2 linked regions of the Rhodopirellula bahusiensis genome follow. The protein of the gene in region 2 interacts with the protein of the main gene of each other region in a pairwise test. Links are inferred from orthologs where the notes say so. Each region holds a gene or a part of one and is shown on either strand. Other genes may lie near its edges.

Region 1 (2,951 bases), on a different replicon or contig from region 2:
CATCCAGTTCCAACCGTTTCAGCCACTGCGAGGCTTGCCGATTGAGTTCCGAATAGTCAATCAGCGTTTCGAATCGAAGTGGTTCGCGTCCGAGAAAGATGTTTTCAGCAACACTCAAGTCCGGCACCAAGCTCAACTCTTGGTGGATCATCGCGATTCCGTGATCGTGAGCATGCCGCGGACCGGTGAATTGGACCGGCTCGCGATCCACCAACAATTCTCCTTCATCGGGCGGTTGAACTCCCGCCAAGATTTTCATCAGCGTCGACTTGCCCGCACCATTTTCGCCGAGCAGCGCGGTCAAACGTCCTGACCTCAAATTCAAGTCAACTCCATCCAAGGCTTTCACGCCCGGAAAAAGCTTGGAAATCTTCTTGGCTTCGAGAACCAAATCACCGGAGACAGTCATTTTGCCTCCACGAAGAATGGGACCACTCGCAGAGGATTCAGATCCGTGGCTTCATCGCTGACTTGCGCGCAACCGGAGAATTCGATTTCGGTGCCTGACGTGGCAATGTCTCGCAACGTTGGCAGCACATCCGCTTCGATCCGCCGATTCAATTCCGTTGAAATCGAATTGAAGTCTTGTGTGTTTTGGAATTCATTGACATCCAACAAACCCGTCCCGTCTCGGACCGTGTTGCCGAACAGAATACCCGATTCCAAAACCACCTCCGCTTCATCTGATTGATCAGTGATTGCAAGCCCGACAGAGTTCTTTTCGACCGAGACAACTCGCCCGACACCGGTGACAGTCAAAAAATACGATTGACTCAAACCCACCTGCCGGCCGCGTGCTTGACGGACTTTGCCGGGGTTGGCTTGTATTTCATTGACCAACTCCAACGCATCGACCGCGTTTGCTTTCGACGCCAGCAATTTGTCGTTCCAGAACTGATCGACGAACACGATCGGATCGAACTTCGCCGCCGATGCTTTCGCAGACGCCTCGTTCGCATCATCCAGGGAAACGACGCGAAATAGTGGGAACAGGTACAAGAGCACCAAGATTCCAATTGCGACTGCGAAGCGGGAGATCCATATTTTTTGACGGGAAATCACTCGGAACCTTCTTCGTCAAAGTCACCAAACTTTGATGCATTCCCTTGGTGAACCAACTCAACGGCAACCGGTACCTTTTGCAAAAGGTCGTGGTCTCCCTTGAGATATCGATCGGCGTACTCCGCCGCGGTTTTCGCCATCAGCTTTGGAAACTGCATCCCCGTTGCGGTGATCTTTCCTTCGTGAATCATGGCGACCACATCATCGGCACCGTCAAAACCAAAGATTTTGACTTGCTCTGCTTTGTTGGCGGCTAGCAACGCTTGATAGGCCCCCATCGCCATTGCGTCGTTCCCGCAAAAGACAGCCTTGATGTCTGGGTTCGCTTGCAAAATGGCTTCCATGACTTCCAGCGCCTTAGCGCGATCAAAGTCTGCACTTTGTTGGGCAACCATTTTCAGATCGGGATAGCGATCGACCACACTGTGGAAACCGTCGGAGCGATTCCTCGTGTTGTTGTCCCCCACCAAACCGAGCAATTCTGCATATTCGCCGGACTCACCGACCTCTTTGACGAAGTGCTGTCCAATCGCGACGCAACCGGAATAGTTGTCCGACAGAATTTGCGAAGCCGCAACGTCCGTCGCGTTGATTTCTCGGTCCATGCAAAAGACCGGAACGCCAGCCTCTTTCGCTCGACGCACATTCGCGACCGAACCGTCCGCGTCGGTTGGATTGAAAAGGACAGCGGAATAGCCCGAAGCGATCACGTTGTCGAAATGGGCCGTCTCTTTCGCGGGGTCGTTCTGCGAGTCAAACACCACCGCGTCATATCCCAACTCAATCGCACTGTCGCGGGCTGACTCAGCGAGCACAACAAACCACGGGTTGTTTAGCGTCGAGACAATCACCGCAACCCTCTTGGGAGCATCGGAGTCAGCCGAACCATCAGCGTTTTTCGTTTCATTGCGACATCCACCGATCAGCAGTGCGAACACGCACAATAAACATTTCGCGAATCGGTTGGGTTGCTTGCCTGGGCTCATCGATGAAGTCTCACTGGAAGGTTGATGGGAATGATTGCGGTGTCAAAACACAACGCCGGATTTCAGGATCACGTTCGCATAGGGCGTGCATTCTCCTGTGCGAACAACCGCCTCACTGTCCTCTGTTCGTTGCTTGAATTCGACATGAGAAACCTCGGTGATCTTCGGTGCCATGAGATGAGCTTCGAAGAGTTTCATCATCTGCTCAAACAACAATTGGTTGCGGTCATGCATCTCACTAGCAATCACGATCTCCTCCACCTTCAGCTCGCTCAAGATTGCATCCAACGTTCGCAGGAAGGTCGGATAGCCGTCCTCGATTGCTAAATCAATCCGCTTCACACCCGAAGGGATCGGCAAACCAGCATCGCAAAGCGTGATCGATGCAGTATGCCCGAGCCGGCTGATTTCATAGCACAGCTCGCTGTTGAGTAATCGGGTGCGTTTCATGAAGTTCGCGAAAGATGGAGTGGGTTTGAAAGGTGGAGATGATGCAACAAACGCATTGCAGCGATGCGAAACCACACGACGAATCTCGTCGCGAACTTCGCAAGAAAGCAACGACAAAGGTTTGATTCAGCCGGCGAGGATTCGCGAAGTGACCTCAGCTTTTGTGCGGAATCACTTCGATTTTACAGCATTCATCAAAGTCAGTGACCGTTCCAAACTTGTCGACGAGTTCGTCCAGACTGAAGCGATGCGTGATCAAGGATGCAAAGTCGTAACGATTTGATTGCTGATGCAAAATGTTCAGCACGGGCCGCCAATCGGTTCCGCAGTGGAACACGGAATGAATGTGCAAGTTCTTGGAACTGATATGGCGCATGACATCCAAAGCGACTGGCTTGCCGAGGTCGACCCAGTTGCCGACTTCGATGACTGTGCCGCCCTTTCGAACCATTC
Region 2 (4,140 bases):
GATCACATGGGTCGAGCCGGCGTCTCGGCAGGGACCAAACATGGCTTCGCTGTAGGCTTTGTCGGAATCAAAATCCGTTTTGCGAATGACCCGAGTTTCGATGCCAGCGTCCTCGGCGATCTCGATTCCGCCCAATCCTTCTCGGCTGGCAATCACCAATCGGAAATCGATTGGCAAACCATGCTCGTCGCGATGGCGAATTAAATTGGCCAACGTCCGGCCGCCTCCGCTCAGGAAGACGGCTACTTTCAAGGTGCTTGGATCGCTCACGCTTCACTCACTTTGGCGACATACAGTTCGCCGCCCTCGATGGTGACTTGTTGAGCATTTTGCAGAGTGCCCATGGTCAATTCATCGGCCAATGTTTCGCCACAAATCATCTCGCGGTGTTCATCGATCGCAGATTGCAGTTCCGCATCCGACGTTTCGACGGCCACTCGGATTCGATCGGTGTATTGGCAATCGAGTTCTTTGCGTTGACTTTGGATTCCGCGAATCAAGTCCTTGGCCAATCCTTCGCGACGCAGTTCGGGAGTGACTTCGGTGTTGAGCACGACGACGCACCCCGAGCCTTGAGCGGCCGCCCATCCATCGCGAGCTTGCAAGCGAACTTCGATGTCTTCGCCGTCGAGCTTCAACGGACCGGAAGGAAGCTCCAGTTCGACGTAGCCAGCGGTTTGAAGCTGCGTCAGCAATTGATTTCCATCCGCTTCGCCCAACATTTTTTTGACGACGGGAATGTTCTTGCCAACTTTAGGACCAAGCCGTTTGAAGTTGGGCACGATGGTGTACTGAACGTAGTCGCCACCATCAGTCGTGTAGTCGACCGCTTTGACATTCAATTCTTCGCGAACCAAAGCGTCGTGACTTTGCAGCCAATCAATCGCGGAATCGTCGGTCAAGATGACTTCGACCTTGGACAGTGGCAGGCGAACTTTCAGCTTCGCATCCGCGCGAGCCGAACGCCCCATCGATGCGATCTCGCGAAGCAATCGCATGGAATCGGATAGCTTTTGATCGACTCGGGAGGCATCTGGTTTGGGGAAATCGCAGAGGTGAACGCTCTTCAGCGATTTGTCACCGAATGGTGCGGTCAATTCTTTCCACAAAGTGTCGGCCAGGAACGGAACGAAGGGAGCAATGACCTTGGTCAGTTCCAACATCACTTCGTACAGCGTCCAGTACGCATCGTGCTTGTCTGGTGAATCCGATTCAGGTGCCCAGAATCGATCACGACTGCGCCGGACGTACCAGTTGCTCAGGCCATCCAACAAGTTGGTGATCGCTTGGCACGCGTTGTAGTTGTCGAACGCGTCCATGCGGTCGATGACCGTCGCCAGCGTGCGATGCAATTCGGAGTGAATCCAACGATCGATCTCGCTTCGTTCACTGATTGGACGATAGGTCGGTGCCAAGGCCAGCGATTCTGGTGTCACTTGGTTATCCACACCCGTCGCGGTTGTCGGATCAAACCCATCGATCTCGGCGTAGATGGAGAAGAAGCTGTACGTGTTCCAAAGTCGCAGCAAGAACTCGGGGATCGAATCGCGGATCGCTTGATCGGCGTAGATGATCGAATTCCAAGGGGCTTGGTTGGCGAAGAAGTACCAACGCATCGCGTCAGCACCGTACTTGTCAAAAATCTCCGAGGGGCTTCGGTAGTTCCGAAGACTCTTGGACATCTTGCCGGTCTTTTTTGTGAACTTGCCATCGGCCTGATCTGCCTCGGCTTCTGACAGCAATACCGTTTTGGGTTGGCCTTCTTTGCCAGCGGATTCGTACCACTGCGACAGCATCAATCCCAGCACGATGCAGTTACGGAACGGATGCGGGTAGTCCGACTCACTGTCACGTGACGGAGCGGATTCGCTCGCCTGAGTTCCTGCTTCGCGAATGGAGGCGCCTTCGCCGAACAACATCGTGCTGATCGCCAATTGGCTGTAGAACCAACCGCGAGTTTGGTCAATCGCTTCGCTGATGAAGTCCGCGGGGAATTGTTCTTGGAACTGAGCGTCGTTTTGATGCGGCCATCCCCACTGAGCAAACGGCATCGCACCGCTGTCGTACCAGCAGTCGATGACCTCGCTGACTCGTTGCATCCGGGCACCGGATTCGAATGGAGAATCGTAGGTGACCGCATCGATGTACGGTTTGTGCACGCGAAGATCGTCGGGCAGTTCAGGGTTGGCTGATTTCGCGTCGTCCCAAACCTGCGTGCCGTCGACACCAGGTTTGGCCAGCAACTCCTCGTAGCTTTCGATGGCTTCCATCCGGCCGGTGGATTGGCAGACCCAGATCGGCAGCGGCGTGCCCCAGTAACGTTCGCGTGACAGCGCCCAGTCAACGTTGCTTTCCAGGAAGTTCCCAAATCGTCCGTCGCGGATGTGCTCGGGTTGCCATCCGATCTTGCTGTTGTTCTTCAACATCAAGTCACGGAACTTGGTCGTTCGGATGAACCAGCTTTCTCGCGGGTACTGGATCAAAGGATCGTCATCGGCTCGCCAGCAGAACGGGTAATCGTGCAGGTATTGTTCCAGGTGCAGCAGACGTCCGGACTCGCGAAGCGTTCGCGTTAGAGCCTTGTCGGCTTCCTTCACCCACACCCCTTTCATCGAAGCGAATTCGTCAGTGAACTTGCCGTCGGGACCGACCGCACAAAGCAGTTCGGGGCGTTGGCCGTCGACGAATCGAGTTCGCTCGGTGACCAAAACTTCGTGATCGATTTCACCAAACGCGGGTGCCAGGTGAACCAAGCCACTGCCCGAATCGGTGGTCACAAAGTCAGCGGCAACGACACGCCAGTAAAGCGATTCTTGTTCGCCGGTGACCAACTCGCCCGACGGATCGCTCAGCCGGGAATGGTAATCATCAAACGGAGGTTGGTAACGTTGGCCGACCAGTGACTCACCCGAGATGGTTTCGACGACGGTCAATTCACGTTTCAATTTGCCCGCGAGCGACTCGACCAAGGCGGCGGCCAGGACCAACTCTTGACCGGTTTCGGAATCTTTGACCACGGCGTAGTCCAGTTCGGGCTTCACCGCCGCGTACATGTTGCTGGGCAACGTCCACGGGGTCGTGGTCCAGACGACCAAGGATCGTTCGGGTTGATCAACCAGCGGGAACAGAACGTAGACGCTCGGATCAGCGACTTCGCGGTAGCCTTGGCCGACTTCGCCAGCGGAAAGTGCCGTGCCGCCTTGAGCCCACCACCACACGATTTTGTGGCCTTGGTAGAGCAGTCCGCGGGCAAACAAGTTTTTCAGTGACCACCAGACACTCTCAACATAGGATTGGTGATAGGTCACATAGGCTTCTTCCAGGTTGACCCAGAAACCCAGTCGTCGGGTCAGCGTTTGCCATTCCTGCATGTAACGCCAAACGCTGGATTGGCATTTTTGGATGAACGGTTCGACACCGTATGCTTCGATCTCTTCCTTGCTGTGGATGCCGAGTTCTTTGCCGACTTCGACTTCGACGGGCAATCCGTGCGTGTCCCAGCCCGCTTTGCGTTCGCAGCGGTAACCACGCATGGTTTTGTAGCGAGGGAAAACGTCTTTGATCGCACGCGTCAGGCAGTGGCCCGGGTGGGGCATCCCATTGGCCGTTGGCGGGCCTTCGTAGAAGACGAAGGTGGGAGCGTTGGCGCGGCGGGCGAGCGATTGCTCGTAGATCGAATGCTGGTCCCAAAACGCCAGCACTTGTTCTTCGAGAGTCGGAAAATGGGGGCTCGCGGCGGGGGCACGAAAAGCGGCGGTCGAATTCGCGGACACGGGATAACCGAACGAATGAGATGGGAATGTCAAAGCAACACATAGTTTTATGCGTTGAAGGACATTTCCCCCACCCCCGACCAAGGCAGGCTGCTTCCTAGGCGACAGCGGTCGCGTTGGAGCTCGCGGCGGCCCGTTTCGCGGCGACCATTTCCTGGTATTTCAGACGCAGGACGTTCAACCAATACATGAGGTACAAATTGGCGACGAAGGAAACCAGCAGCAATGCGTTGAATAGAGTCTGCGTGGCCACTTTTTCGCGGTCCGGCCGACTGCCGTTGTCCATCGGTGGCCCGGTGGTCGCATCCAGGTTATCGGCGGAACTGGAGCCCTGATTTCGGGGCGGTGCGCCCGCGTTGGACCCTCC

The links. Proteins that work in one complex are often made in the same cells at the same time.
Region 1: the proteins of ileS (region 2) and CEE69_RS24420 interact in binary tests that used the Escherichia coli proteins (3 or more experiments, as listed by UniProt). The link is inferred for Rhodopirellula bahusiensis from one-to-one orthologs.

Annotation. Positions count from the first base shown.
Region 1 is NZ_NIZW01000023.1:54,712-57,662, reverse strand. What follows is about bases 54-2,933. They hold CEE69_RS24420 (D-ribose ABC transporter substrate-binding protein), read right to left. Parts: upstream 2,049-2,933; coding sequence 1,059-2,048; downstream 54-1,058. Other genes in these bases: CEE69_RS24410 (zinc-dependent alcohol dehydrogenase), read right to left, coding at 2,653-2,933; rbsD (D-ribose pyranase), read right to left, coding at 2,091-2,498; CEE69_RS24425 (DUF2291 family protein), read right to left, coding at 406-1,005; CEE69_RS24430 (sugar ABC transporter ATP-binding protein), read right to left, coding at 54-409. In the rest of the region: more of CEE69_RS24430, read right to left, coding at 1-53; more of CEE69_RS24410, read right to left, coding at 2,934-2,951. UniProt on the Escherichia coli protein: Part of the ABC transporter complex RbsABC involved in ribose import. Binds ribose. Also serves as the primary chemoreceptor for chemotaxis.
Region 2 is NZ_NIZW01000004.1:183,850-187,989, reverse strand. The notes cover bases 67-4,135. They hold ileS (isoleucine--tRNA ligase), read right to left. Parts: upstream 3,774-4,135; coding sequence 267-3,773; downstream 67-266. Other genes in these bases: CEE69_RS07410 (mu-protocadherin), read right to left, coding at 3,871-4,135; purN (phosphoribosylglycinamide formyltransferase), read right to left, coding at 67-270. Also shown: more of purN, read right to left, coding at 1-66; more of CEE69_RS07410, read right to left, coding at 4,136-4,140. UniProt on the Escherichia coli protein: Catalyzes the attachment of isoleucine to tRNA(Ile). As IleRS can inadvertently accommodate and process structurally similar amino acids such as valine, to avoid such errors it has two additional distinct tRNA(Ile)-dependent editing activities.